One region of the Halomonas sp. ND22Bw genome, then DNA from elsewhere that is predicted to be linked to it. Evidence: predicted binding sites of a transcription regulator. Region 1 holds the regulator's gene; the other holds the start of a gene.
The links. Region 1 encodes FliA, which starts transcription of late flagellar genes. Its sites were predicted from a motif close to CTAAAGTTNNNNNNNNNNCNGCCGATA; they were not measured.
Positions count from the first base shown of each region.

Region 2: a site for FliA is predicted at 3,652-3,678, ahead of CVH10_RS06740 (flagellar protein FlaG). Genes of this name have one in related genera too.

Region 1 is NZ_PXWD01000003.1:60,985-75,343, reverse strand. Features, by position in the region: gene flhA (flagellar biosynthesis protein FlhA) at 1-1,842, shown strand, start outside; gene flhF (flagellar biosynthesis protein FlhF) at 1,848-4,079, shown strand; gene CVH10_RS25590 (hypothetical protein) at 4,079-4,630, shown strand; gene CVH10_RS25585 (flagellar protein FlhE) at 4,627-5,025, shown strand; gene CVH10_RS05415 (RNA polymerase sigma factor FliA) at 5,065-5,769, shown strand; gene CVH10_RS05410 (motility protein A) at 6,092-6,910, shown strand; gene CVH10_RS05405 (OmpA family protein) at 6,903-7,571, shown strand; gene ahpC (alkyl hydroperoxide reductase subunit C) at 7,698-8,261, shown strand; gene ahpF (alkyl hydroperoxide reductase subunit F) at 8,503-10,056, shown strand; gene CVH10_RS05390 (hypothetical protein) at 10,139-10,702, opposite strand; gene CVH10_RS05385 (Rrf2 family transcriptional regulator) at 10,761-11,237, opposite strand; gene hemN (oxygen-independent coproporphyrinogen III oxidase) at 11,454-12,839, shown strand; gene CVH10_RS26525 (hypothetical protein) at 13,173-13,694, shown strand; gene CVH10_RS05370 (adenosylcobalamin-dependent ribonucleoside-diphosphate reductase) at 13,936-14,359, shown strand, end outside.
Region 2 is NZ_PXWD01000003.1:353,942-368,300, forward strand. Features, by position in the region: gene fliG (flagellar motor switch protein FliG) at 1-916, opposite strand, end outside; gene fliF (flagellar basal-body MS-ring/collar protein FliF) at 906-2,648, opposite strand; gene fliE (flagellar hook-basal body complex protein FliE) at 2,896-3,225, shown strand; gene CVH10_RS06740 (flagellar protein FlaG) at 3,236-3,589, opposite strand; gene CVH10_RS06745 (methyl-accepting chemotaxis protein) at 3,845-5,464, shown strand; gene CVH10_RS06750 (bifunctional diguanylate cyclase/phosphodiesterase) at 5,475-7,289, shown strand; gene CVH10_RS06755 (EAL domain-containing protein) at 7,322-9,844, shown strand; gene ftsZ (cell division protein FtsZ) at 9,882-11,000, opposite strand; gene CVH10_RS06765 (methyl-accepting chemotaxis protein) at 11,227-13,080, shown strand; gene CVH10_RS06770 (LysR family transcriptional regulator) at 13,103-14,029, opposite strand; gene CVH10_RS06775 (ferredoxin--NADP reductase) at 14,190-14,359, shown strand, end outside.

The DNA.
Region 1 (14,359 bases):
ACCACCCTGCTGCGGCTGTCGCTCAACGTGGCCTCGACCCGCGTGGTGCTGATGAACGGCCACGAGGGCGGCGATGCCGCCGGCAAGGTGATCGAGGCCTTCGGCCAGTTCCTGGTCGGCGGCAACTTCGCCGTCGGCCTGGTGGTGTTCGCCATCCTGGTGATCATCAACTTCATGGTCATCACCAAGGGCGCGGGACGCATCGCCGAAGTGGGCGCTCGCTTCATGCTCGACGCCATGCCCGGCAAGCAGATGGCCATCGACGCCGATCTCAACGCCGGCCTGATCGGCGAGGAAGAAGCCCGTCAGCGCCGCGCCGACGTGTCCCAGGAGGCCGACTTCTACGGCTCCATGGACGGCGCCAGCAAGTTCGTGCGCGGCGACGCCATGGCCGGCCTGGTGATCATGGTGGTCAACATCATCGGCGGCCTGCTGATCGGCCTGCTGCAGTACGACATGGCCTTCTCCGACGCCGCCCGCACCTACGTGCTGCTGACCATCGGCGACGGCCTGGTGGCGCAGATCCCGGCGCTGGTGATCTCCACCGCCGCCGGCGTGACCGTGTCCCGGGTGACCACCGACCAGGACGTCGGCCAGCAGATGATCAGCCAGCTGTTCGTCAATCCCAGGGTGCTGTTCCTGGCCGCCGGCGTGATGGGGCTGCTGGGCCTGGTGCCGGGCATGCCCAACCTGGTGTTCCTGCTGTTCACCGCGCTGCTCGGCGGCCTGGCCTGGTGGATGCTGCGCCAGCAGGAGCGCCAGCTGGTCGAGGAGCAGACCCAGGTCGCCCCGCCGCCGGCGCCGGAGGCGCCCGAGGCCAGCTGGGAGGACGTGCAGCTGGTCGACACCCTGGGCCTCGAGGTCGGCCACCGGCTGATTCCCATGGTCGACGCCCAGCAACAGGGCGAGCTGCTCGGCCGCATCAAGAGCGTGCGCAAGAAGTTCGCCCAGGAGGTCGGCTTCCTGCCGCCGGTGGTGCACATCCGCGACAACCTGGAGCTCTCGCCCAACGCCTACTCGCTGAGTCTCAAGGGCGCCGAGATCGGCCGCGCCGAAGCCTATCCGGGCCGCTGGCTGGCCATCGACCCGGGCCAGGTCTCCGGCGAGCTGGCCGGCACACCGACCCGGGACCCGGCCTTCGGCCTGCCGGCGGTGTGGATCGACACCGAGCAGCGCGAGCATGCCCAGGTCTACGGCTACACCGTGGTCGACGCCAGCACCGTGGTGGCCACGCACCTCAATCACCTGTTGCACCGCCATGCCGCCGAGATGCTCGGCCGCCAGGAGGTGCAGAAGCTGCTCGACAAGCTCGGCGAGGATCAGAAGTCGCTGGTCGAGGAAGTGGTGCCCAAGGCGATCTCGCTCACCGTGCTGCAGCGGATCCTCCAGCACCTGCTCGACGAGGACGTCTCGATCCGCGACATGCGCACCATCCTCGACGCCCTGGCCGAGCACGCGCCCCAGCAGCAGGATCCGGGTGAACTCACCGCCGTGGTCCGCGTGGCGCTGGGGCGCGCCATCACCCAGCAGTGGTTCGCCGGCCACGAGACCCTCAACGTCCTGGGGCTGGACGGCCAGCTCGAGCAGGTGCTGCACCAGGCCATGAACGGCAGCGGTGCCCTGGAGCCGGGCCTGGCCCAGACGTTGATGGACCAGGCCGAGCAGGCCCTGAGCCGCCACGAGGCCAGCGGCGAGCCGCCGGTGCTGGTGGTGCAGCACTCGCTGCGCCCGGTGCTGGCGCGCTTCCTGCGCCGCCGCCTGAATCATCTGGTGGTGATGTCCCAGGCCGAGATTCCCGATGACCGGACCCTGAAGGTCACCACCCTGATCGGAGGACAGTGAGCGACATGAGCGTCATGCGATTCGTCGGCGAAACCAGCCGCGAGGCGATGCGCAAGGTGCGCAGCGCGCTGGGCGACGAGGCCCTGATCCTGGCCAACCGACCCACCGAGACGGGCGTCGAGATCCTGGCCATGGCCGACGAGGCGGCCGAGACCATGGTGGCTTCCTCGCTTCCTGAATCCACCGCGCCGTCGCCCGCCGAGCCCGCCTCCCGGCCGCCGAGCGAGCCGGCTCCCACATCCGCGGCGCCCGACAGCGGCGGCCTGGAGGCCATGAGCGAGCGGCTGCTGCGCGAGATGCAGGACATGCGCGCGCTGCTGGCCCGGGGGGCCGCGTCGCCCGCCGCCCCGACGACATCGTCGTCCGCGGGTCGCGAGACGCTGGCCGAGACCCTGCGCGATGCCGGCTTCGGCCGCGTGGTGATCGACGAGCTGCTGCAGGGCCTGCCGGCCGAGCTGGCCGGCGCCGAGGCCGAGCCCGCCGCGGCCCAGGCCTGGCTGAGCCGCCGCCTGGCCGGTCGCCTGCCGGTGGGCATCGACCCCGAGACCTTCCTCGACACGCCCGGCATCCTGGCGCTGGTCGGCCCCACCGGGGTCGGCAAGACCACCACCACCGCCAAGCTGGCCGCACGCTGCGTGCAGCGCCACGGCGCCGAGCATGTCGCCCTGGTCACCACCGACGGCTTCCGCGTCGGCGCCCACGAGCAGCTGCGCATCTACGCCGAGCTGCTCGGGGTGCCGCTGCATGCGCTGTCGCCCGAGCAGTCCATGGACGAGCTGCTGGCCGAGCTCGCCGGCCGGCGCTGGATCATCATCGACACCGTGGGCATGAGCCAGCGCGACCGCCGCATCATCGCCCAGGCCTCCCAGCTGCAGGGCGGCGCCGAGCGGGTGCGCATGCTGCTGGTGCTCAACGCCGCCAGCCAGCCGGGCACGCTGGAGGAGGTGGTCACTCACTATCGTCAGGCCGCGCGGGCCGCGGGCGTGGCCCTCGACGACTGCCTGCTGACCAAGCAGGACGAGGCCGGCCAGCTGGGCCCGGCCCTGGACACCCTGATTCGCCACGGCCTGCGGCTGCGCTATGTCTCCACCGGCCAGCGGGTGCCGGAGGACCTGGCGCCCGCCGAGGCCGCGCCGCTGGTCGAGGCCGCCCTGGCGGCGGCGCGCCCCGGCGATGACCTACCCGCGGCGAGCGTGAAGAGCGCTCGCCCCGACGCCGACGCGCTGCTCGGCCAGGGCCGCCGCCTCGGCGCCCTGCTCGCCACGTTGCGTCGCCGGCTGACCGGCTTCGCCACCCTCGAGGCCGCCTGGGACCTGAGTGCGCTGCCCGCCTGCCTGCAGGAGGATCACCTCTCGCGCCTGCTGGACGCGCCGCCGCAGCGGGCCGGCATGCTGTGGGCGGCGCGCCGCTCGCTGCCCGGCGCCGACTGGGCGATGCCCGACCTGGGCATCGACGACCGCGGCGGCTGGGTGGTGCTGCCCGACCTGCAGCATCGCCAGCCCGCGGGCTGGCCGGCGCGGCTCGATCAGGCCCGGGAGCGGCAAGGCGTGGCCGTGCATCTGCTGCCCGGCCTGCCCGACGCCGACACCTGGCTGTGGCTGGACGAGACCCGCGCCCCCTGGCTGTGCCAGGTGCGCCCCGCCCAGCGCGTCGTCCACGACGGCGAGCGCCGCTCGCTGTCGAGCCTCGAGCCGCTGGCCGAGGCCGCCGAGACCCGGGATGCGCGCTTCCGCGGCCAGACCGTGCGCGTGCGCTTCGCGCGCCTGGCGGTGGAGGCCGGCCCCGGCGGTCGCCGCGGGCCTGTGGCCTCCTGTGCCATGACCGCCTGGTTCGCCAGCCTGGTGGACCCGGAGAGCGGCCGCGTGCTGGCGCGGCGCCAGTGGCTGACCCCACTGCCGGCCGGCGCCGACGTGCTGCCGCTGCTGATCGGCCAACTCCACGGCGAGGCCCTGCCGCGCCAGGCGCGTCGCGCCTGGGAGCGCCTGCCGTCGCTGCTGCCGGCGGAGACCGACCGTGAGCTGCGCCAGCTGCTGGCCGCCGGGCTGGCCGCCGCGGCGGGCCATCTCGACCAGTCCTCCGATGACGAGGCGGAGGAGCTGCGCGGCGATCTGCTGGCGCTGCTGGGCGGCCGTCGCCGTCGCCGCGAGGGCGCCCTGCTGGAGGCGCTGCTGCAGCTGCTGACGGCACGCGATGCCATTCGCCACGTCGGCGCCGCCGGCCTGGAGGGGCTGCGGTGATGGCCGGCGATCAGGCCGCGGGGCTGCGCGCCTGGGCGGCCAGTCTCGAGCGCCCGGCCGCCGAGGCCGGAAGCGACCTTGTGCCCGAGCCGGCGCCCGCCGTGACATCGGTCACGGCGGCATCGCGGCGCGAGGCGGCAGGCGTCGAGACATCGCCGGCCGAGGCCCCGCCGACCACCCTGGTGGTGGTGGGGCTGCCGAGCACCGCGCCGGAACAGGCCGAGCGGGTGACCGCGCTGCTCGACCACTGGGCCGAGCGAGGCCGGCGCTGGGTCGGCGACCCGCGGCGCTGGAAGGTGGTACCCGTGGCCATCTCGAGCCCGCATCTGGCCGTGCTGGCGCAAGAGCAGCCGCGCTGGGCGCTGTGGGTGGGCGCCGACGGCGAGGCCTTTCGCCGCGCGCTGGGCGTGCTCGGCCGGCTGGCGGAAGGCGGCGGGCCGCGGCGCCTGATCGCCGTGCATCCGCCGGGGATGCCGCGCCGCGGGCTGCTCGACAACCTGCGCCAGGCCGCCGGGCAATACTTCGGCATCGACCTGCTGGTGCTGGCATGAGGCGCCGCCTGATGCTCGGGGCGCTCGCCGCCCTAGCCGCCCTCGCCGGTCTCGTCCCGACGGCCCACGCCGCCGGCAGCTGGGTGGCCGAGGCGCCCTCGGTGCGTGCCGCGATCGTCGGTCGGGAGACCGCCAGCGAGGCGCTGACCCCGCCCGCCGGCACCGAGGGTCGCATCCGCGAGGTGCGCTGGCGCTTCCGCACGCCGCCCGGCCAGGGCGGGCACGCGCGGCTCTGCCATCCGGCCGGCTGCGTGACGCTGCCGGGCCCTCGCGGGCGCAGCACGGCCCTGGCGGGACTGCCCGCCGGCGAGCCGCTGAGTTTTCGCTTCTCGCCGCTGCCGGGGCAGGCCCCGCTGGCGGTCGAGGGGCTGCAGGTGATCGTGAACTTTCAGTAAGGCCCAAGGCCCGTGAGAGCAGAGAGGCGAGGCTGAGCCATGTACACAGCACAAGGCAAGATCGAACAGGACGCGCTGCTGGATGATTACCTGCCGCTGGTGCGCCGTCAGGCGCTGGCGCTGCAGGTGCGTCTGCCGGCGAGCATCGAGCTGGACGACCTGATCCAGGCCGGCACCGTGGGCCTGCTGGAGGCGCTGGGGCGTTTCGATTCGACCCAGGGCGCGAGCTTCGCCACCTTCGCCAGCCAGCGCATCCGCGGCGCCATGCTCGACGAGCTGCGCAGCCGCGACTGGCTGCCGCGCAGCGTGCGGCGTAACGCCCGGGCCGCCGACGAGGCCGCCCGCCGGCTCGAGCAGGAGCTGGGGCGCCCGGCCGAGGAGACCGAGATCGCCGCGGCCCTGGACATGGACCTCGAGAGCTATCGACGGCTGCTCAGCGATACCAACAGCGGCCAGCTGCTGCCCTTCGAGGAGCTGATGGCCGAGGGCGGCGAGGGCCGGCTGCTGGAGGACGGCGTCGCCGAGACGCCCTTCGCCCGGCTGATCGACCACCAGCAGCGGACCCAGCTGGTGGAGGCGATCGAGGCGCTGCCGGAGCGCGAGAAGCTGCTGATGGCGCTCTACTACCAGGAAGAGCTCAATCTCAAGGAGATTGGCGCCGTGCTCGGCGTCACCGAGTCCCGGGTCTGTCAGCTGCACAGCCAGGCCGTGGGGCGACTGCGCGGAAAGCTGCGTGACAACTAACCGCATCAAGCCTGGCCGGTCGAGGCCGATAACCATCCATCGGATGGCGACAGGGCTCGGAGGAAATGAGCTTTCCCGGCGCCAGACTGCTGCGAGGGCGCTGTGAACCCTTCCCTGGGCGCTACTTTTGCCCAGCGGCGCTCTCGCATCCTGCTCCGCTTGCAGGCCCGGTGCTGGCCATCCGTGGCCAGCCCGTTCGACGAGGGTCGCCTCACCCATGGCAAAAAACCCTCGCATCGGCCTGTCCCCGGCGCTCATCGGCCCATATCTCGGGTCACGAACGTCATCCACTTAATCGTCGAAACGCGACAGGGAGTCCCCCATGAACCCGTCCACCCTGATCGGGATCCTGGCCAGCATCGTGATGCTGGCGAGCGTCCTGCTGTTCACCGCCGAGTCGCCGCAGAGCTTCGTCAATCTGCCGGGTCTGGCCATCGTGCTGGCCGGTACTCTGGCCGCGACCTTCATCAGCTATCCGCTCAAGGAGGTGGTGCGGGTGGTGCGCCTGGTGGGCATCGTCTTTCGCCGCGAGAACACCTACATCCGTGACGACATCAAGGAGCTGGTGGACATGTCGCGGCTGTGGTTCAAGGGCGACGTGCGGGCCGTGGAGTCGGCCCTGGAGCAGGCCCGCAATCCCTTCCTGCGCACCGGCATCCAGCTGGTCATCGCCAACACCAAGGAGGAGGAGATCTTCGACCTGCTGCGCTGGCGCATCGCCCGGCTCAAGGCCCGCGAGCACGCCGAGGCGCAGATCTTTCGCACCATGGCCACCTATGCCCCGGCCTTCGGCATGATCGGCACCCTGGTGGGACTGGTGAACATGCTCGAGGTGATGGAGGCCGGCGACCTGAACGTCATCGGCCCACGCATGGCGGTAGCGCTGCTCACCACCTTCTACGGCATCCTGCTGGCCAACCTGGTGTTCAAGCCCATCGCGGTGAAGCTCGAGCGGCGCACCGAGGAGCGCCTGATCGCCATGAACATGGTGCTCGAGGGCATCTCGCTGATCACCAAGCGGCGCCTGCCGTCGTTCATCGAGGAGACGCTCAACTCCTTCGTCGCCAACTATCACGACGAGATCCGCGACCCGGCGAAGGGCAGCGTTCCCAGCGGCGAGGAGGCCGGGCAGCGTGCTTGACCGCGATACCCGCCAGGCGCTGGCACCGCCCGGGCAGGGCGGCGAGGAGGGCGAGAGCTGGCTGATGAGCTATCTCGACGTCCTGACCCTGCTGATCACCCTGTTCGTGCTGCTGCTCTCCATGAGCAGCCTGGCCACGGGGGAGGGGGAAAGCGAGGGCAATGAAATCGCCGCGCCGGCCATGCGGGCCGCGCTGGCGGTGGGCGAAGGGCTCCAGCCGCGCCATGCCGGGCTGCAGCCGCGCTTCCAGGGGCTCGGCATGGACGGCGTCAGCGTCGAGCGTACCCACCAGGGGCTGACCCTGCGCATCGAGGACCGGTTGCTGTTCGACAGCGGCCGCGCCCGGGTGACCGAGGGCGGCCGGCAGGTGCTGTCGCACCTCGCCGAGCGGCTGGTCGACCTCGGCGGCGAGATCTCGGTGGAGGGCCACACCGACAGCCTGCCGATCGCCACCTCGCGCTTCCCCTCCAACTGGGAGCTGTCCACCGGGCGCGCCAGCGCCGTGGTGCGCGCGCTGGCCGAGGAAGGCGTGCCGCGGGACAGCCTGCGGGCCATCGGCTACGCCGACACCCGGCCCCTGGCCGCCAACGACGATGCCGCGGGGCGCGCCGCCAATCGCCGTGTCGAGCTGGTGTGGCAGGAGCCCGAGCCCGGCGCCTGAAGGCGCCGGGGCACCGATTAGCTCTTGGCTATCGTCAGCATCACCCTATTCAATTTAACCAATGAGAGGGGGCTGGGTATTCTGTTCGCGTCTTCCCCACACACGCACTCAAACAGGAGCGACGCGATGTCCCTGCTCAACACCGAAGTCAAACCGTTCAACGCCACCGCCTATCACAACGGCGATTTCGTCGAGGTCAGCGAAGAGAGCCTGAAGGGCCAGTGGAGCATCTTCTTCTTCTATCCGGCCGACTTCACCTTCGTCTGCCCGACCGAGCTGGGTGACCTGCAGGACAACTACGAGGCCTTCAAGGCGCTGGGCGTCGAGATCTACGGCGTGTCCACCGACACCCACTTCACCCACAAGGCCTGGCACGACAGCTCCGAGACCATCGGCAAGCTCCAGTACCCGATGCTGGCCGACCCGACCCACGTCGTGTCGCGCAACTTCGAGGTACTGATCGAGGAAGCCGGCATCGCCGATCGTGGCACCTTCGTCGTCGATCCGGACGGCAAGATCCAGATCATCGAGCTGAACGCCGGCAACATCGGCCGTAACGCCGAAGAGCTGCTGCGCAAGGTCAAGGCCGCCCAGTACGTCCGCGCCAACCCCAACGAGGTCTGCCCGGCCAAGTGGGAAGAAGGCGAAGAGACCCTGGCGCCGTCCCTGGACCTGGTCGGCAAGATCTAAACGGACTGCCGATCCGTGCATCCTTTATTGGATCGCTGACCTGCGGGATTCTCCCGCTCCCCGTTACCCCGCCGAGGCGCTGCGCCTCGATCGCCCAACCAGTCGCGCAAGCGAGATCGGGACCACGTCCCGGCGGGGCCCGATTCCGGTTTTTCCTGACACGCTCCCGGGCGCGAGGCTTCGCGACCCGCACGGGGAAGTCGTGTCTGCGAGTCACATATCATCAAGGATTGCCGCCGTTATGTTGGACGACTCTCTGAAGCAACAGCTGAAAGCCTACCTTGGCAAGGTCACGCAACCCTTTGAGCTGGTCGCCACCCTGGATGACGGCGACAAGTCCAAGGAACTGCACGCTCTTCTCGAGCAGATCGCGGGCCTTTCCGACAAGATCACCCTGTCCACCGAGGGCAGCGACCGGCGCGTGCCGTCCTTCGCCCTGCACCGCGACGGCGAGCCCACCGGTGTGGTGTTCGCCGGCATCCCCATGGGCCACGAGTTCACCTCCCTGGTGCTGGCCCTGCTGCAGGTGGGCGGCCATCCGCCCAAGGCCAGCGACGAGGTCATCGAGCAGATCCGCTCCCTCGACGCCGACCTGCACTTCGAGACCTACTTCTCGCTGTCGTGCCAGAACTGCCCGGACGTGGTCCAGGCGCTGAACCTGATGGCGATCCTCAACCCGCGCATCTCCCACGACGCCATCGACGGCGCCCTGTTCCAGGACGAGGTCGAGGCCCGCGAGGTGATGTCGGTGCCGAGCGTGTTCGTCAACGGCGAGACCTTCGACCAGGGCCGCATGAGCCTCGAGAAGATCCTGGCCAAGGTCGACACCGGCGCCGTCGAGCGCGAGGCCGCCAAGCTCAGCGAGAAGCCCGCCTTCGATACGCTGATGATCGGCGGCGGGCCGGCCGGCGCCGCGGCGGCCGTCTATGCGGCGCGCAAGGGCATTCGCACCGGCGTGGCCGCCGAGCGCTTCGGCGGCCAGGTGCTGGACACCCTGTCGATCGAGAACCTGATCTCGGTGCCGCACACCGAGGGCCCCAAGCTGGCCGCGGCGCTGGAGGAGCACGTCAAGGAATACGACGTCGACATCATGAACCTGCAGCGCGCCGTCGAGCTGGTCCCGGGCGAGCCGGGCGGCGAGCACGAGGTGCGCTTCGCCTCCGGCGCCAGCCTCCGGAGCAAGACCCTGGTGCTGGCCACCGGCGCCCGCTGGCGCGAGATGAACGTGCCGGGCGAGGCCGAGTACCGCAACAAGGGCGTGGCCTACTGCCCGCACTGCGACGGCCCGCTGTTCAAGGGCAAGCGCGTGGCGGTGATCGGCGGCGGCAACTCCGGCGTCGAGGCGGCCATCGACCTGGCCGGCATCGTCGGCGAGGTCACGCTGATCGAGTTCATGGACGAACTGCGCGCCGACGAGGTGCTGCAGAAGAAGCTCGCCAGCCTGCCCAACGTCGAAGTGATCAAGGGCGCGCGCACCACCGAGGTCAACGGCGACGGCAACCGCGTCACCGGCCTGACCTACGAGGAGCGCGCCTCCGGGGAGCTGCGCGAGCTGGCCCTCGAGGGCGTCTTCGTGCAGATCGGCCTGGTGCCCAACACCGAGTGGCTGAAGGACTCGCCCATCGAACTCTCCGAGCGCGGCGAGATCGTGGTCGACGAGCGCGGCATGACCTCGGTGCCCGGCATCTTCGCCGCCGGCGACGTCACCACCGTGCCCTACAAGCAGATCGTCATCGCCATGGGCGAGGGCTCCAAGGCCGCCTTGGGCGCCTTCGATCACCTGATCCGCAGCTGATCGCCCCGCGGTTCATGCTCGACGCCCTCGCCGCCTTGCGGCGGGGGCGTCCTGCGTTGGGCGGGAGAAGAACGGCGAGGGCTCAGCCTGCGCGGCAGAGCGTCTCCATGCGGGCCAGCGCGGCGTCGGCGCCGTTCAGGCTGAAGACCAGGAACCAGTGGTCGTCCTCGGCGCGATGGAGGCGCAGGCGCAGCGTCTCGCCGCCGCGCATCTCGTCGAGCACCTCGTCGGTGTCGGGCAGCACCAGGCGCGCATAGAAGCCGCTGTTGCCGCGCTCGGTGATGAATTCGGCCCGGCTCTGGTGGACCCAGCCCTGATCGATCAGCAGGTCTGCCGGCACCCGGTTGACGGTGCCGGTCTCGGCCTGGACTTCGCCGAGTTCGACGCGCAGCTCGAGCCAGGGGTGATCGCAGGCGCCCGGCGTGGCGTTGACGCTGAACACGCTGTCGCTGTAGCTGTGCTGCTCGATGGCGCGCACGTGGCGTTCGTCGCCCAGCCGCAGCTCCAGCGAGTGCCAGTCGCCGTGGGCCCGGGCGTCGTCGACGTTGTAGCTGCCGGCCAGCGCCGGGGCGGCGAGGGTCATGCCCATCAGCGCGCTTAGCGAGAGAGGCATCAGGCAAGAGAGGAAGGGGCGTGAGGAGAACATGCGGGCATCCATGACCGTGGCGTCGGGAGACTAGCACGCGGTGTCGAAGCTGTCGGCCTTACGAGGCCTGTGAGGCGTCCTCGATATTCAGCAGCTGGATCAGCTCGGCGCGCTGCTGGCCCAGCAGGTCGGCGAGGGTGTAGCGGTCGAGCACCGACAGGAAGGCCGCCAGGGCCTCGCCGAGGATCGGCTTCAGCCGGCAGGCGGGGGTGATGGTGCAGGCGTTGTCGTCGCGGAAGCATTCCACCAGGCCGAGGTCGGGCTCGGTGTCGCGCACCAGCCCGCCCAGCGAGATCTCGGCGGGCGCCCGCTTCAGCCGCAGGCCGCCGTGCTTGCCGCGGGTGGCGGTCAGGTAGCCGAGCCGATTGAGCTCCTGCACCACCTTCATCAGATGGTTGCGCGAGATGGCGAAGCGCTCGGCGATCTCGGCGATGGTGGCGCGCGCCTCTGGATGTCCCTGTGAGTGTTCGTTGCCCTTCACGGCCAGGTAGATCAGCACGCGCAGGGAGTAGTCGGTGAAGTGGGTCAGGCGCATTCCGTTCTCCAGGCGCGGCGAGGCATCTTCTCGATTCTACCATGCTCGTGACGGCGAGCCGGGGAGGTCCATCGACGCAGTCGGCAGCCCTGCCGGAACCGACTTGATCGGCATCAACTTCGGGTGGGACGAGGCCAACGGGCGTGGAAAGGGCTGGCATAATGCGCTCAGGCGGCGATGGCCCGGGCCGCCGCCAGCGTATCCGGAGGTCCGATCATGCCCCAGCCACAGCCGTTCATCCGCCCCCTCGTCGAGAAGTACGACCGCCCCGGGCCGCGCTATACCTCCTATCCGACGGCGCCGCAGTTCCAGGCCGCCTTCGCCGAAGACGATTATCGGGCCCAGGCCGCCCAGAGCCATCGCGTCGCCGCGCCCAAGCCGCTGTCGGCCTACGTGCACGTCCCCTTCTGCGAAAGCCTCTGCTACTACTGCGCCTGCCACAAGATCGTCACCCATCGCCGCGAGCGGGCGGCCGAGTATCTCGCCCTGCTGAAGCGCGAGATCGGCCTCCAGGCCGAACTCTTCGATAGTGAGCGCACGCTTGCCCAGCTGCACCTGGGTGGCGGCACGCCGACCTATCTGAACACTGCCCAGCTCGGTGAGCTGATGGAGGCCCTGGCGGCGGGCTTTCGCTTCGCGCCCCCCGAGGCCCGGGAGTTTTCCCTGGAGGTCGACCCGCGTACCGTCACCCCGTCGCAGCTGCATGAGCTGCGTGCGCTGGGCTTCAATCGCCTGAGCTTCGGCGTTCAGGACTTCGACCCCGAGGTGCAGGCGGCGGTCAACCGCGTCCAGGGCGAGGCCGAGGTGGCCGCCTTGATGACGGCCGCCCGGGACGCCGGCTTCCACTCGGTGAGCGTCGATCTGATCTACGGCCTGCCACGCCAGACCGTGGCCAGCTTCGCGGCCACCCTGGACAAGATCGTCGCCCTGCGGCCGGATCGCATCGCCACCTACAGCTATGCCCATCTGCCCGAGCGCTTCAAGGCCCAGCGGCTGATCCGCGACGAGGACATGCCGCCGCCCGAGCGCAAGCTCGAGCTGCTGGAGCTGACCATCCATCGCCTGACCGACGCCGGCTACGTCTACATCGGCATGGACCACTTCGCGCTGCCCGACGACGAACTGGTCCGGGCCCAGCGCGAAGGTACCCTGCAGCGCAACTTCCAGGGCTACTCCACCCACGCCGACTGCGATCTGATCGGGCTTGGCGTCAGCGCCATCGGCAAGGTCGGCGACGGCTACAGCCAGAACGTCAAGGAGATCGCCGCCTATCGCGAGCGGGTCGAGGCCGGGCGGCTGCCGGTGCTGCGCGGCTACCGGCTCGACGACGAGGATCGCCTGCGCCGCGACGTCATCCACGCCCTGATGTGCCACGGCCGGGTGGACGTCGATGCCATCGAGGCGCGTCACGGCATCGACTTCGCCGGCCACTTCGCCGATGCCCTGAAGGCCCTGGCGCCGATGCGCGACGATGGCCTGATCACGCTGGGCGAGCGCTGCCTCGAGGTGCGCCCGGCCGGCCGTCTGATGTTGCGCAACCTGGCTATGGTCTTCGATGCCTACCTGGACGGCGACAAGGCGCGCTACTCCCGGACCGTCTAGGCGTGGTCCCAGGGGAGCGCGATCGCCCTGTCATCCCGGTACGAGTTTCCTGCCGTCTGCCAGGCAGTCGTATGCCTGATTCCCTCGTCGCGATAATCAGCGGCCCTTCCGATGGTGAAGCCTGCGTTCTGTGACGATGCTTAGCGTGCATGTAACAAAATGTTGTATGGCGTTATGTCGCGTCGACGGCGAGGGCCGGCGGCGGGGGAGGGCGAGATGCAAGGGTTCAAGTTGGCTGCCCTGGTCGTCGCCGTGGGCTGTCTGTCAGCCGCTGGCGTACAGGCGCAGTCGGAAATCGGCGGGCCCGGGGGCGGTACGCTCTCGGAAGACGAGATGGCGAGGGTCGCGAACGACCGACTGACCGGGTCGGCATCGCTGACCGACGCCGAGATCGACGCGTTGCTCGAGGACCTGCCGGCACCGGCCGCCGGTGGCGGCGGTGGCGGCTGCGGCGGGGGACTGCTGGACGGATGTGACGGCACTTTCCTGCCTCTGATCGCCGTCGTGCCGAGCGAGGAGGTCATTCCCGCGCCGACCGTGCCCACCACGCCCACTAGCGCACCCACCACACCAACGAATGGTGACGATGGCGGCGGCGATGGCGGTAATGGTGGCGGGGGTGACGGCGGCGGTAATGGCGGCGGTGGTGGTTCCGGCGGCGGCGGTGGTGGTTCCGGCGGCGGCGGTGGTGGTTCCGGCGGCGGCGGTGGTGGTTCCGGCGGCGGCGGTGGTGGTTCCGGCGGCGGCGGCGGTTCCGGCGGCGGCGGTGGTTCCGGAGCCGGTGGTAACGGTGGCAACGCTGGAGGAGGTGGCGGAGCCGGTGGTACCGGTTCAGGTGCCGGCGGCGGCTTCTGACGCGTGTTGCCTGATGCCAAGCCTGGCGCCCGACCTTCACGGTCGGGCGCTTTCTTTCGTCCGCGGCTCGGGCGGATGATCCATATCATGTGTGCTGAGAGTGATTTTCGTCTATATATGGTAGTCAGACATCGCGCCGTCGGGAGCGGGCCCGTGCCATGCGACCTCCGCCGCCGGGATGCTCCGCGACAGGCGGTCGTGCGCGACCGCTGCCGTTTTCACCGCACATGAGAGAGAATCGATGCGCACCACCACTGCCAAGGATGCGCCCAGCGTCGACGAGGTGCCGCTGCAGGCGCCTTCGCTCGATATCTGGGACAGCAAGTATCGCCTCAAGGACCGTCACGGCCGGCCGGTGGACGCCGACCCCGCCGCCACCCGGGAGCGGGTGGCCCGGGCGCTGGCCGCGGTGGAGGACGACGCCGAGGCCTGGCTGCCCCAGTTCCGCTGGGCGCTGGACAACGGCGCCATCCCGGCCGGGCGCATCGTCGCCAACGCCGGGGCGGAGGCCGTCAAGCCGGCGGTCAGCCTGATCAACTGCACGGTCTCGCGCACCCTCCACGATTCGATGCGTGACATCCTCGAGGGCGTGGTGGAAGCCGGCATGACCCTCAAGGCGGGCTGCGGCATCGGCTATGACTTTTCGACCCTGCGTCCCCGCGGCG
Region 2 (14,359 bases), 290 kb from region 1:
CGGCCTCCACCTGGGAAACGCGGATCGGCCCGCGGCCCTCCATGTCCTCGCGCAGCAGGTCGGCGGCGCGCTGGGACATGTTGCGCAGGAACTTGTCCATGAGCGTCTCGGGCGAGCCCTTGAGCGCGACCACCAGCGAGTTGGTATCGATCTCCTTGAGCACCATCTGGATGCTGCGGTCGTCGAGGTCGACCATGTTCTCGAACAGGAACATCTCGTCGATGATCTTCTGCGCCAGGTCCTCGCTGTGCGAGCGAACGGTCTCGATGGCGGCCTCTTCCTGGTTGCTGTTCATCAGGTTGAGGATCTCGGCCGCGGTGCGGGCACCGCCCATCTTGCTGCGCTTGAGGTTCTGGCCGTCGAGCATGCCGGTGAGTACCTCGGTGAGCTCCTGCAGCGCCGCCGGCTGCACGCCGCTGAAGGTGGCGATGCGCAGCACCACGTCGTTGCGCAGCTTGTCGTCGAACGCTTCCAGCACGTCCGAGGCCTGGTGCCGCTCCAGGTGGATCAGGATCGTGGCGATGATCTGCGGGTGCTCGTCGCGGATCAGCTCGGCCACCATCGAGGCTTCCATCAGGTTGAGCGCGTCGATGCCGGAGTTGTTGCCGGCGCTCTCCATGACGTCCTCGATCAGGCTCGAGGCGCGTTCGCTGCCCAGCGCCTTGGTCAGCACCGAGCGGATGTGGTCGCTGGAGTTGAGGTTCAGCGCGATGAATTCCTCGGTCTCGTTGCTGAAGTCCTGCAGCACCTGACGCATTTCCTCGTGGGAGACCTGGCTCATGGTGGCCATCTCCATGCTCAGCGCCTGCACCTCCTTGTTGGACATGTGCTTGAAGACCTCGGCGGCGCTGTCCTCGTCGAGGGCCAGCAGCAGGATGGCGCTGCGGCGCAGGCCGGTCATCGCATTACTCGTCATGTTTGTTCATCCAGCCGCGAACGATCATGGCCACCATGCTCGGGTCCTCCTGGGCCATCTCGCGCAGATCATTGAGGTTGGCTTCGTAGGTCGTGGCGCGACGCTTGCGACGCCGCGAGGCCGGGCTCTCTTCGTTCGCCGCTTCATCGTCGTGATCCTCGTCGGCCGCGCGGTCGTGCTCGTCGTCCTCGTCGCCGCCCACGCGGGCCTGGAAGCCGGGCGATGGCGGCAGGCTGGCCGGGGCGGGCTGTTCGGTGTAACGGCGGATGAAGGGCCGCAGGATCAGCAGATAGAGCAGCAGTAGGGCGATGCCCACCAGCAGGTAGCGGCCCAGGGCGAAGGCCAGCTGCTGGACGTCGCTGCGCTGCCACCAGGCCGGCTCGCTGGCCGCGTCGTCCCCGGCGGCGAAGGCGCTGTTGACCACCGCGACCTGGTCGCCGCGGGCGTCGGAGTAGCCCATGGCCTGGCGTACCAGGCGCTCGATCTGCGCCATCTCCTGCTCGTCGAGCGGCGCGGGAACGAGTTCGCCGGTGTCCTCGTCGAGGCGTTCGCGATAGTTGACCACCACGGCGGCGGAGAGGCGTTCGACCCCGCCGCGGCGATGCTGGACGTGGGAGACCTGGCGATCGACCTCATAGTTGATGACGTCATCACGACTCAGGCGCTGCTCGGTCGTCGTGCCGTCCTCTTCGTCGTTTGCCTGGTCCTGCTCGGCGTCCTCGCCCTGGGCATCGATCGGGGAGGGGGCCGCGCCGGGGGGCGTGTTGCTGAGCGCACCGGGAATGCCCTGGGCCAGATCGCCGTTGCCGTTGACGTTGAGGCTGGTCTGGCGGCTGCGCACCGCGGCCTCGTTGGGCGGCTGGTTGGGGCCGTAGCGTTCGGAGGTCTCCTCGCGTCGGGAGAAGTCGACCTGGGCGGTGACCTGGGCCTTGACGTTACCGCGGCCGAGGATCGGCGCCAGGATGGTCTCGATGCGGCGCTGGTAGGCGCGTTCCACTTCGGCGACGTAGTCGAGCTGGGTGCCGTCGAGCCCCGAGCCGCCGCCATCGGGCGTGGAGAGCAGCCGGCCGCTCTGGTCGACCACCGTGACCGCATCGGCGGCCAGGTCGGGCACGCTGCTGGCGACCAGATGCACGATGGAAGCCACCTGGCCCTCGCCGAGGGTACGGCCGGGCTGCAGGTTGAGCACCACCGAGGCCTTGGCCGGCTCGCGCTGGCGCACGAAGACCGAGTCCTTGGCCAGCGCCAGGTGTACCCGCGCGCCGGCCACCGGGCCGAGCGATTCCATGGAGCGGGCGAGCTCGCCCTCGAGGCCGCGCTGGTAGTTGACCTGCTCGGCGAACTGGCTGATGCCGAAGGCCTGGTTCTCCATCAGCTCGAGGCCGACGTTGCCGCCGCGCGGCAGGCCCTGTTCGGCCAGCTGCAGGCGCAGGCTGTGGACCTGGTCGCCCGGCACCATCAGCGCCTGGCCGCCGGCGCTGAACTCGTAGGGGATGCCGCGGCTGTCGAGCTCGCTGATGATGCTGCCGCCGTCGGCTTCGCTGAGGTTGCTGAACAGCACCCGATAGTCGGGGCTACGCGCCCACAGCAGCAGCGCCACCGCGATGGCGACCACGGCCGCGCCGACGATCAGCAGGGCGATCAGGGGGCTGCCGCGCAGCTGCCGGGACAGCTGCGCGAAGGGAGAGGTCTGGGCCTGTTGGCCGCCGGTGGCGGAGGCGCCACTGCTCATGCGGGCCTCCCGTCGGAGATGACGCCTGGACCCTGGGCTCTAGATGAAGGCATCGACTGCGTTCCCGTCCGTCGCGATTCGCCGCCCGTCCGGGGCGGAACTGTGATGACGGCCATTATCCGCAGGGGGTGTCACGCCAAAGGTATGAAAAACCCGAGTTTTGCGCGTCAATTGCCGGCATGGTGGCCAAGGGCGCGCTGCTAGCCTTGGCTTCCATCGATCACCATGTCCATCACAGGGGTTCCCGATGAGTTCACCCGCTCTCGCCTCGGCGCTCGCCCAGATGCAGTCGCTGGCCACCCAGGCCGGCGGTGAGGCCGCCAAGGGGCAGCAGCTCGACACCGCCGTGGGCAACGGCGGCTTCGCCGGCGAGCTTCAGTCCTCGATTCAGCGCATCAACGAGCTCAAGCTCCAGGCGGCCGACTCGGCCAAGGCCTTCCAGGCCGGCGAGCCGGGCGTCGAGCTCAACGACGTCATGGTCGACATGCAGAAGGCCAGCGTCGCCTCGGAAATGGGGCTCCAGGTCCGCAACCGCCTGGTGACGGCCTACAAGGACATCATGAACATGCAGGTCTGATCGCGCTCGATCAGGCCTCCAGATCGATCAGCCTGCCCTGAAGTTCCTCCAGATGCTCGGCGACGCGCATCACCTCCTCGGCGGGGATCTGGCGAATCAGTTCGCGAGTGTCCCGGTCCACCAGGCGGGTGACCACTCGCGAGGTGGTCTCGCTGAGTTCGAATTCCACCCCGTAGGGGCGCATCACCTCATTGATCCGCTGCACCGGTGCGACCAGCTCGCCCTGGTTCGCCGATCCTGTGGCGGCGGTTTCCTCGGGCGGCAGCCAGCCGGCCAGGACCTGCTCCACTCGGCGGCGCGGCGTGCTGCCGTCGGTGGTCTGGGTCGTGCGACTCGCGCTGATCTCGTTAACGGCATCTGACATGGAAGACGCTCCTTCTCGATAAGGGTCTCTCGTTGAGCATGAGGGTTGGACACGGAGCGAGTTATCGGCTGCGGGCGAAATATCTTGAATGGCAGCGATGGCGTGAGATGCCTTTTGTTTCGCTGCCATTCATGGAAGAAGTCGACGAAATCTTAATGTAATAAATCGCTGATATAACGCCGGGCATGCCTTCCTGCGGGCCCGGTGCCCGCCCCTTCATCAGCGACAGGTTTTCCGATGCGCCTCCTCGATCGAATGACCATCCGGTTCAGCTGGTTCCTGGTGCTGATCGCCTTCACCGCGATCATCCTCGGTACCGGAGCCCTCGGCCTCTACGCCAACCACCACGGCCGCAGTGCCTTCGACACGCTGCGCGACGTCCAGGTCGCCCAGTCCCGGGCACTGAACCGTGCCTACATCGCCACCCTGCGCGCCCAGGTGGCGATGGATCGCGCCGCTCACCTGTTGCGGGTGCCTTCCTTCGACCGCCCGGGGCCCATCCTCGAACAGGCCGAGCGCCACATGGATCAGGCCAAGGCGGCCTTCGAGCGCTTCCAGGCGCTGCCAGTGGCCGAGTCGCAGCAGGAAGCTCGCGAGGCGCTGGCCTCACGCTTCCAGTCGCTGTTCAGTACCGGGTTCTCGCTGCAGCTCATGCTGCTGCAGGAGGGGGACGCGGGCGGCTACGATTCCGGCCAGTCCCGGGTCAGCGACATGAGCCAGGCCTTCATGGACGGCGCCGATGCCTTCTTCGCCGGTGCCGTCGAGCGTGGGGACGGCCTGGCCGAGCGCTTCTCGGCGGTGGCCGGCTGGCTGAACCTGGCGCTGCTGGCGGCGTTGGGCGGCGCCCTGGCCATCGTGCTGGTGGTGATCTGGGGCGTGCGGGCCAACGTGCTGCGGCCGCTGTCGCGGATGATCGCGCATTTCCGGCGCATCGCCGACGGCGACCTGGCCACCCCGTTGGAGGCGCGCAGCGACAACGAGATCGGCCAGCTGTATCGCGAGCTCGACGGCATGCGCCGGGCGCTCGCCACCACCGTGGCACGGGTGCGCCACGGCAGCGACCGGGTGCTGGACGGTGCCGGCGACATGAGCGAAGGCAACCAGGAGCTGGCCTCGCGGACGCGGCAGCAGGCCGCTGCCCTGGAGCAGACCACCGTCAGCCTGGACGAGATGACCGCCTCGGTAGCCGACAACGCCACCCATGTGGGCGAGGCCAACCGGCTGGCCGAGCAGGCCAGCGGCAAGGCCCGCCAGGGCGGCGAGGTGGTGGCCGATTTCGTCGCCACCATGGATGACATCCATGCCCGCTCGCAGCGGATCGGCGAGATCGTCGGCATGATCGACGACATCGCCTTCCAGACCAATCTGCTGGCGCTCAACGCCTCGGTGGAGGCGGCGCGAGCCGGCGAACATGGCCGCGGCTTCGCCGTGGTGGCCGGCGAGGTGCGCTCGCTGGCCTCGCGCTCGGCGGGCGCCGCCCGCGAGATTCGCGATCTGATCGAAGCCTCGCGCAGCAGCGTGGAGCGCGGCAACGGCCTGTCGCGCCGGGCCGGCGAGGACATGACCGGCATCGTCGCCGCCATCCAGGGGGTCAGTGAACGGGTCGACCAGATCGCCCACGCCTCAGACGAACAGCGCCACGGCCTCGAGCAGGTCAATCAGGCCATGCACCAGATGGGCAGCGTGACCCAGCGCAACCGCGACATGGTCGAGCGCGCCGAGCGGACCGCCGCGACCCTGGAGGAAGAGGCCGAACGCATGCGGGGCTTCACGGCAGGCTTCACCCTGGCGACGGCGGAGGCGCCGACGCCCGAGGACGACGCGATGGAGCCGGCCTCGTCCGACCCTCGCGCACTGGAGGCCATGCCGGCCTGAGGGGCATTGCATGCAGGATGACCACGACGTTTCAGCGGCGGTGTCAGAACACCGGGTGACGGCCGAACAGGTCGACGAGCTGGCGCGGATACTCGACGAGGGCGCGATCACGCCGCTGTTCCAGCCCATCGTCGATGCCGGCTGCCAGGGGATCTTCGGCTACGAGGCGCTGGCACGCGGCCCCGCGGGATCGCCGCTGCACTCGCCGGTGGCGCTGTTCGACTGCGCTCGGGAGACAGGACGCCTGCTGGAGCTGGATCTGCTTTGCCGCCGCCGGGCCATCGAGGCCTTAGCGCGATGCGGGCTGCCCGGACGGCTGTTTCTCAACGTCATGCCGGCTTCGCTGCTCGAGCGCGACTTCCGCGAGGGCCTGACCCGTGCCTACCTGGACGGCGTGGGGCTGTCGCCGGAGCGGGTGGTGATCGAGCTGACCGAGCACCTGCCGATCCACGACTATGCGCTGATGCGTCAGGCCGTCGACCATTACCGTCGCATGGGCTTCCAGGTGGCGCTGGACGACCTGGGCGCCGGCTATTCGAGTCTGCGTCACTGGGCGGAGCTGCGCCCCGACTTCGTCAAGATCGATCGCCACTTCGCCCAGGGCATCGATCACGATCCGGGCAAGCGCCAGTTCCTGACCTCGCTGCTCGAGGTGTCGCGGAGCCTCGGTTGCCAGGTCATCGCCGAGGGCATCGAGACCGAGGGCGAGCAGCGCTGCCTGTGGGAGATGAACTGCACGCTGATGCAGGGCTATCACTTCGCCCGTCCGTCGGCGAAGCCGCCGACCCGGCTCGAGCCTTCACTGCCGGCGCGACGTGAGGTCTCCGGTTCCTTCGGCACCACCGCCGCCATGCTGTGCCGGCATCTGGCGCCGGTGCGTCAGGGCACCCGGGTGCCCGAGGTGGTGGAACGCTTCCGTCATGACCCGGAGCTGCGCTGCCTGGCGGTGCTCGACGATGGTGACCGGCCGGTGGGCGTGGTGCGCCAGCACGAGTTCCTGGGCGTGTTCGCCAACCCCTTCAGCCACTCGCTGCATGCCCGGCGGGCCATCGACGAGCTGATGGATCGCCGCATGCTGGTGGCCGAGGCCTCGATGCCGCTGGAGGCCCTGAGCCGGCGCGTCACCGAATCGGCCAAGGGCAGTCGCGACGACTTCGTGGTGGTCGACGATGACGGCCGCTATCGCGGCCTGGGGCAGATCGTCGACCTGCTGCGCGAGATCACCGCCCTCCAGGTGCGCGTGGCGCGCCAGGCCAACCCTCTCACCGGGCTGCCCGGCAACGAGGCGATCCACGATACGCTGGCTGCGCGCCTGGCCCACGGAGAGGCCTTCGTCGCCGTCTATGCGGATCTCGACGCCTTCAAGGCCTACAACGACGTCTACGGCTATGCCCGCGGCGACCAGGTCATCCTGGCCCTGGCTCGCATGCTGCAGGAGGAATCTGGCGACGATGGCTTCGTCGGCCATGTGGGCGGCGACGACTTCATGCTGGTGCTGGGCGAGGCGACGGCGAAGTCGCGCTGTGAGGCGATACTGGCGCGTTTCGCCCACTTCGTGCCGCAGTTCTATTCGCTCGAGCACCGCGAGGCCGGCGGTTTCGACGGCCACGACCGTGAGGGGCGGGCACGGTTCGTGCCGCTGATGTCACTGTCGCTGGCCTATCACGCCGTCGCGCCCGGGGCAGAGAGAACCGCCATGGACATCGGCAACGTGCTGGCCGAACTGAAGGCCGAGGCCAAGCGCCAGCCGGGCAACAGCCTGTTTGTTGATCGTCGTCAAGGACGCGCCGGGCTTGACTGTCGTCCAGACGAAACGCTGCGCTAGGTTGAGAGGTTCTCTCTCGATGCGGTAAGCGAATGGACTCGTATCAGCTGCTCAACACCCACGCCCTCTCCGTCGAACGGATCATGTATACCGGCCTGCTCAGCTGCGGGCCGGACACGCCGCTGTGCGAGGCCGCCTCGCGCATGAGTCAGCGTCGCTGCAGCGCGATCCTGGTGGTCGAGGAAGGCCGAACCCTCGGCATCTGGACCGAGCGCGACAGCCTGGCCCTCGACTTCGCCGACCCCGAGTCGTTGCGTCGCCCGGTCGGCGAGGTGATGAGCCGACCGGTGGTCACCATCGGCCGTGGGGTGTCGGTGGGCGAGGTCGCCGCGCGTTTCGCTCAGCTGGGCTATCGCCACCTGCTGGTGGTGGATGACGACGAGCGCCCGTTGGGCATGGTGTCCCAGAGCGACGTGGCGCTGAACCAGGGGCTCGAGCCCTATCTGCGGTTGCGCGAGGTCAAGGGCGCGATGCGCCGCTCGCCGGTGGTGCTGCCGAGCGCCCTCGGCCTGGCCGAGGCGGCGCGCTGGATGCGCGACGCCGGCGCCGAGGCCGCCGTGGTGGAGGACGACGCGCGCTCGCTGGGCATCCTCACCGAGCGCGACCTGGTGCGCTTCGTCGCCCGTCATCCGGGCTCGATGAGCGTCGGCGAGCTGGCCAGCCGTCCGCTGCTGACCATCGGCGCCGATGAGCCGCTGATCCGCGCCCGCGATGCGCTGGTCGGCGAGGGCGTGCGTCACCTGGCGGTGGTCGATGAGGCGGGCGGCGTGAGCGGCCTGCTGGGCTTCCAGGACCTGCTCTCCGGGGTCGAGCACGGCTACCTTCAGGATCTGCGCGAGGCGCTCGAGGCGCGTGACCGGGCGCTGGCCGAGTCGCGTGAGAGCCTGCAGCTGGCCGAGCGGGTCATCGATGCCTCGCTGGAGGGCATCATCATCACCGACCCGCAGACGCGCATCCGCTTCGTCAATCCGGCCTTCACCCACATGACCGGCTACTCCCTGGAGGAAGTGGTCGGCCGCACGCCGGCGGTGCTGTCCTCCGGGCGCCACGACGCGGTCTTCTACCGGGACATGTGGAACACGCTGCAGCAGGGCGGCTTCTGGCGCGGCGAGATCTGGAATCGGCGCAAGAGCGGCGAGCTCTACCTGGAGCTGCTGACGATCTCGGCGATCCGCGATGAGCGGGGCGAGGTCACCCACTACGCGGCGCTGTTCACCGACATCACCCATATCCGCGAGAACGAGGAGCGGGTGCGCCACCTGGCCTACTACGATCCGCTCACCGGCCTGCCCAATCGGCGCCTGCTCGACGATCGTCTGGCGCTGGCGATCCGCCACGCCCATCGACAGGGGCGGCGCCTGGCGGTGCTGTTCCTCGACCTGGACCACTTCAAGCAGGTCAACGATTCGCTGGGGCATGCCGTGGGCGACGAGCTGCTGGTGCGGCTCACCGAGCGCCTGCAGCACCACCTGCGCGAGGACGACACCCTGGCGCGGCTGGGCGGCGACGAGTTCATCGTGTTGCTGCCCGACGTGAAGGAAGTCGACGAGGTGACCCGGGTGGCGCGGCGGTTGATCGAGGCGACCAGCGCGCCCTTCGAGCTGGGCATGCAGCGCTTCCGGGTCGGCTGCAGCCTGGGCATCAGCCTCTACCCCGACGACGGCGACACGCCCGAGCGGCTGGTGAAGCGAGCCGATGCGGCCATGTACCGCGCCAAGGAGGAAGGGCGCAACACCTACCGGCTCTATCGCGCCGAGATGCATGTCGAGGATCACCAGCACCTGGCGCTGGAGACGGCGCTGCGCAACACCGCCGAGACCGGCGAGGGGCTCGATGTCCATTATCAGCCGCTGATCGACCGCGACAGCGGCGAGGTCAAGGGCGCCGAGGCGCTGCTGCGCTGGCGTGCGCCGGGGCTGGGGGAGGTGTCGCCGGGGGACTTCATACCGCTGGCCGAGCGCTCCGGGCTGATCCTGCCGCTGGGGCGACGGCTGATGCAGCTGGTGGCCGGCCAGCTGCAGGCCTGGCGCGAGGACGGCCTGACGCCGCCGCGGGTGGCGATCAACCTGTCGGCGCGCCAGTTCTGGCAGGCCGACCTGGTCGATGAGGTGCGCCGGCTCTACGAGGCGCATGGCCTGCCGCCGGGCCAGATCGGCTTCGAGCTGACCGAGAGCACCCTGATCGACCAGCACCAGCAGGCCGTGGCCACCCTGGCGGCCCTGCGTGACCTGGGCTGCCACATCGCCATCGACGACTTCGGTACCGGCTACTCCTCGCTGAGCTATCTGCAGGAGCTGCCGGTGACGACGCTGAAGATCGATCGCAGCTTCATTCGCGGCCTAGGGGAGTCCCGGGGCAGCGGCGCCATCCTCGCCGCGGTGACCGGGCTGGCCCGGGAGCTCGGCCTGCGGGTGGTGGCCGAGGGCGTGGAGACCGAGGCTCAGCTCGAGGCGCTCGCCGCCTATCACGTCACCCTGATCCAGGGTTTCCTCACCGGCCGGCCGGTGCCGGGAGCGACCTTCCGCGAGCGCTACCTGGACCGGACGACCGCCTAGGCGTCGTCGCCCGGCCGCTTCAGGGCGTCTCTGAGCGTCAGCGGCGCTTGAGGCGGTTCAGGAAGTCGTCGAGATCCAGCAGTTCCTCCGGCTCCGCGCTTCCCTCTCGCTCCGGGGCGTCGGTCGACGACGGCGCCGGGCGCGGCTCGCCGGCCGGGCTTGATCGGCGCGACGGGGGCTGCTTCGCCTGCGTCTGGGCGACCTCCAGCCCGGTGGCGATCAGCGAGACCCGCAGGCGCCCTGCCATGTCGGGATCGAAGGCGGTGCCGACCACCCGCATGGCGTCCTCGCCGGCCAGCTCGGCGACCTGCTGCCCCACCTCGTCGAAGTCGGCCAGGCTCAGGTCCGCGCCGGCGGTGATGCTGACCAGCACGCCGGCGGCTTCGGCCAGGTCGGTGGTCTCCAGCAGCGGATGCTCCAGGGCCGCGCGCACCGCCGCGCCGGCGCGATCCTCGCCCGTGCCCTCGCCGGTGCCGATGCGCGCCCGCCCGGGCCGACGCATCACCGCCGCCACGTCGGCGAAGTCGATGTTGATCAGTCCCGGCCGGGTGATGACCTCGGCGATGCCGGTCACGGCCTCGCGCAGCACGTCGTTGACGGCGGCGAAGGCGCGCATCATCGAGGCGCCGTGGCCGAGGGTCGGCAGCAGGCGGTCGTTGGGCACCACCGCCAGGCAGTCGACCCGGCCGTCCAGTGCCGCGATGGCCTCGTCGGCGGCCTGCCGGCGCCGCTGGCCCTCGAAGCCGAACGGGCGCGTCACCACGGCCACGGTCAGCAGGCCCATCTCGCGGGCCAGGTCGGCGATGGCCGGGGTCGCGCCGCTGCCGGTGCCACCGCCCATGCCGGCCATCAGGAACACCAGGTCGGCGCCGGCCAGCCGCGCGCGCAGGCCCTCGTGGCTCTCCTCGGCCGCTCGCCGGCCGGCCTCGGGATCGGCTCCGGCACCGAGGCCGCGGGTGGTGGCGCTGCCGATGGGCATCGCCACGCCCTGTGGCAGCCGCTCGAGGGCCTGGCGGTCGGTGTTCACGGCGATGGCGTCGATGCCCTCGAGGGCGGTGGTGTCGATCAGGTGGCGAACGGCATTGCCGCCGCCGCCGCCGATGCCGACCACCTTGAGGGAAGCGGGATATTCCTGGGGAAGCTGTGGGTCGCTCATGCGTCCTGTCGCGGGATCGGTGAGGAAATGGGCGTCTCCCCATCATCGGCCAAAGTGCCGCCTTCTTGAAAGGTCTGGGGCGCGCCCCCGCAGGGTGCGGGAAAATCGGCGGCTCGCGCCGACGGCTAAAGTCGGCGCGAGCCGTGGCCGATAGCAGGGTAGCTCCCGGTTCCTGGCACCCGTGGACCGGCACAAGACCAACTCCCCCTTACCCATGAGAGTGACCATGCTGACTTCATTGCGCGCGCGTATCCTGCTCGCCGCCCTGGCGGTGATCGTCGCGGCCCTGATCCTCAACGGAGCGATCAGCTACTTCACCGTCCGCTCCCACAACAATGACCAGATCGCCCAGAATCTGCAGGCGGTGGCCGAGGGCAATGCCCAGGCCATCGAGGAGTGGGTCGATGCCCGCAGCGGCATGCTCGAGGCGCTGGAGGCCGCCGCCGTGGCCGACGACCCGCTGCCGGCCCTGGAGCAGCTGCGCGTGTCCGGCGACTTCATGAACACCTACCTCGCCGACACCGAGGGCGGCGTGGTGTTCTCGGCCAGCGAGACGCCGGAGGGCTATGACCCGCGCCAGCGCCCCTGGTACAAGCAGGCCGTGGAGGCCGGTCACGTCGTGGTCACCGCGCCCTACGAGGACGCCACCTCCGACAAGCTGGTGGTGACCTTCGCCGCGCCCTTCCATCGCGGCGGCGAGCTGGTGGCGGTGGCCGGCGGCGACGTGGCGATCGATGCCATCGCCGACATCGTCGGCCGGATCGCGCCCACGCCCTCGAGCCTGGCCTTCCTGGCCAGCGCCGACGGCACCCTGGTGGCGCATCCCGACCCGGCGTTGAGCCTCGCGCCGGTCGAGCGTCTCTCACCCGAGCTCGATGCCGCCGGCCTCGCCGCGCTGGCCGAGCGCGACATCCCCGAGCACGTCGATCTCGACGGCGCCGACAAGCGGCTGCTCGCCAGCCCCATCGGCGGCACCGACTGGCAGCTGGTGGTGGCCCTCGACGACCACGAGGCCACCGCCGGGCTGCGGGGCGTCATGAGCGCCTCGACCATCACCCTGGTGCTGGTGGCGCTGGGCGCCGCCGCGATCCTCGGGGCGCTGCTCAAGGTCGCCTTCCGCCGCCTGCTGGCCACCCGCGACGCCATGGAGCACGTGGCCAGCGGCCACGCCGACCTGACCCGGCGTTTGCCCGAGGAGGGCAACGATGAGGTCACCCAGCTCGCCAACGCCTTCAACCGCTTCGTGGCGCGCATGGAGTCGGTGATGCTGACCATTCGCGACAGCAGCGAGTCGGTCAAGGTGGCGGCCACCGAGATCGCCCAGGGCGGACAGGACCTGTCGCGGCGCACCGAGAACGCGGCCTCCAGCCTGCAGCAGACCTCGGCCTCGATGGAGGAGATCACCGGCACCGTGGAGCACACCGCGGATGCCTCCAAGCAGGCCAGTGGCCTGGCGAGCTCGGCCAGCGAGGTGGCGCGCCGCGGCGGCGAGGCCATGGGCCAGGTGCACGAGACCATGCAGGGCATCACCGAGTCGTCGCGCCAGATCGCCGAGATCGTCAAGATGATGGACAGCATCGCCTTCCAGACCAACCTGCTGGCGCTCAACGCCTCGGTGGAGGCGGCCCGTGCCGGCGAGCAGGGCCGCGGCTTCGCGGTGGTGGCCGGCGAGGTGCGCCAGCTGGCCAGCCGCAGCGCCGAGTCCGCCAAGCAGATCCGCGAGCTGATCGACACCTCGGCGACCCGCACCCAGGAGGGCGAGCGCCAGGTGCAGGCCGCCGGCGAGACCATGGAGGAGCTGGTCGAGAGCGTGACCCGCGTGGCCGACGTGCTGGGCGAGATCACCAGCGCCACCGGCGAGCAGAGCGACGGCATCGGCCAGGTCAACGTGGCGGTCTCGGAGCTGGACAACATGACCCAGCAGAACGCCGCCCTGGTGGAGGAATCGACCACCGCCGCCGAGCATCTCAAGGCCCAGGCCGACCGCCTCGCCGAGGCCGTGGGCGGTTTCACCCTGAGCCAGCACGGCGCCACCGCGGCGCTGCCGGACGCCCGCGCCCGCCGAGGCGAGCCGGCCTAGGGGTTCGCCCGGTGCCTCGCCCTCAGGACGGGTGGGGCAGGTCGATCTGGTCGCTGCAGCGGATGCCTTCCGTCATCTGCCGGCACAGCTTGAGAAACTCGCGCATGCCCGGCGCCAGATACTTGTGGCGATGCCAGATGAAGGCGAACTGACGGCTCAGGTCCAGGTCGGGGGTGGGGATCGGCACCAGGCTGCCGCGGCGGAAGGCGTCGCGCAGCGCCAGGCGCGAGACGCAGCCGATCCCCAGCCCCGACTCCACGGCGCGCTTGATGCCCTCGGTGTGCTCCAGCTCGAGCAGGGTGTTGAAGCGCCCGCGCCGGTGCCGGGCGGCCTGTTCCAGGGTCAGCCGGGTGCCGGAGCCCTCCTCGCGCATGATCCAGTCCTCGCGCAGCAGCCGGTCGAGCTCCACCGGCCCCTGGCCGGCCAGCGGATGGCCCGGGGCGCAGAACACCGCCAGCTCGTCCTCCACCCAGGGCTGGGTGATCACCTCCTCGTCCTCGCACTGGCCCTCGATCAGTCCCAGGTCCAGCTCGTGGTGGCGCACGCCGTCGATGATGGTACGGGTGTTGCGCACCTGCAGGCGGATGCGGCTGCCCGGATGCTGCTGCATGAAGTCGCTGATCAGTAGCGTGGCCAGGTAGTTGCCGATGGTCAGGGTGGCGCCCACGTCGAGAGTGCCGATGCCCTGCTGGCCGCGCAGCAGTTCCTCGACCTCCTCGGCGCGGTCGAGCAGCGCCACCGCCTTGGGCAGCAGCTGGAAGCCCAGGGCGTTGAGCTTGAGGCGCTTGCCGATGCGGTCGAGCAGGCGGCAGTCGAACTGGCGTTCCAGCTCGGCCAGGGCGGTGCTGGCCGCCGACTGGGACAGCGCCAGGGCGCGGGCGGCGTGGGAGACGCTCTCGTGCTGGGCCACGGCCACGAACACCTCGAGCTGGCGCAGGGTATAGCGCATGGGAGGGGGCTCCGAGCTAGTATATCTGGAGTATAGATAAGCTTTATCCATACAACCCATTTAACAGATATCCTGCCGTCTCTTAGAATTCTCTGCAAAGATCAATCGGCGCAATTATGAGCTTTCGGTATATGCGCCCTCGCGATACATAGGAGCCGGCATGAGCAAGTTCGCCCTGGAAGAAGTCCTCAGCGTTCATCACTGGAACGACACCCTGTTCAGCTTCAAGACCACCCGCGAGCGCAGCCTGCGCTTCAAGAACGGTCAGTTCGTGATGATCGGCCTGGAGGTCGACGGCAAGCCGCTGATGCGCGCCTACTCCGTGGCCAG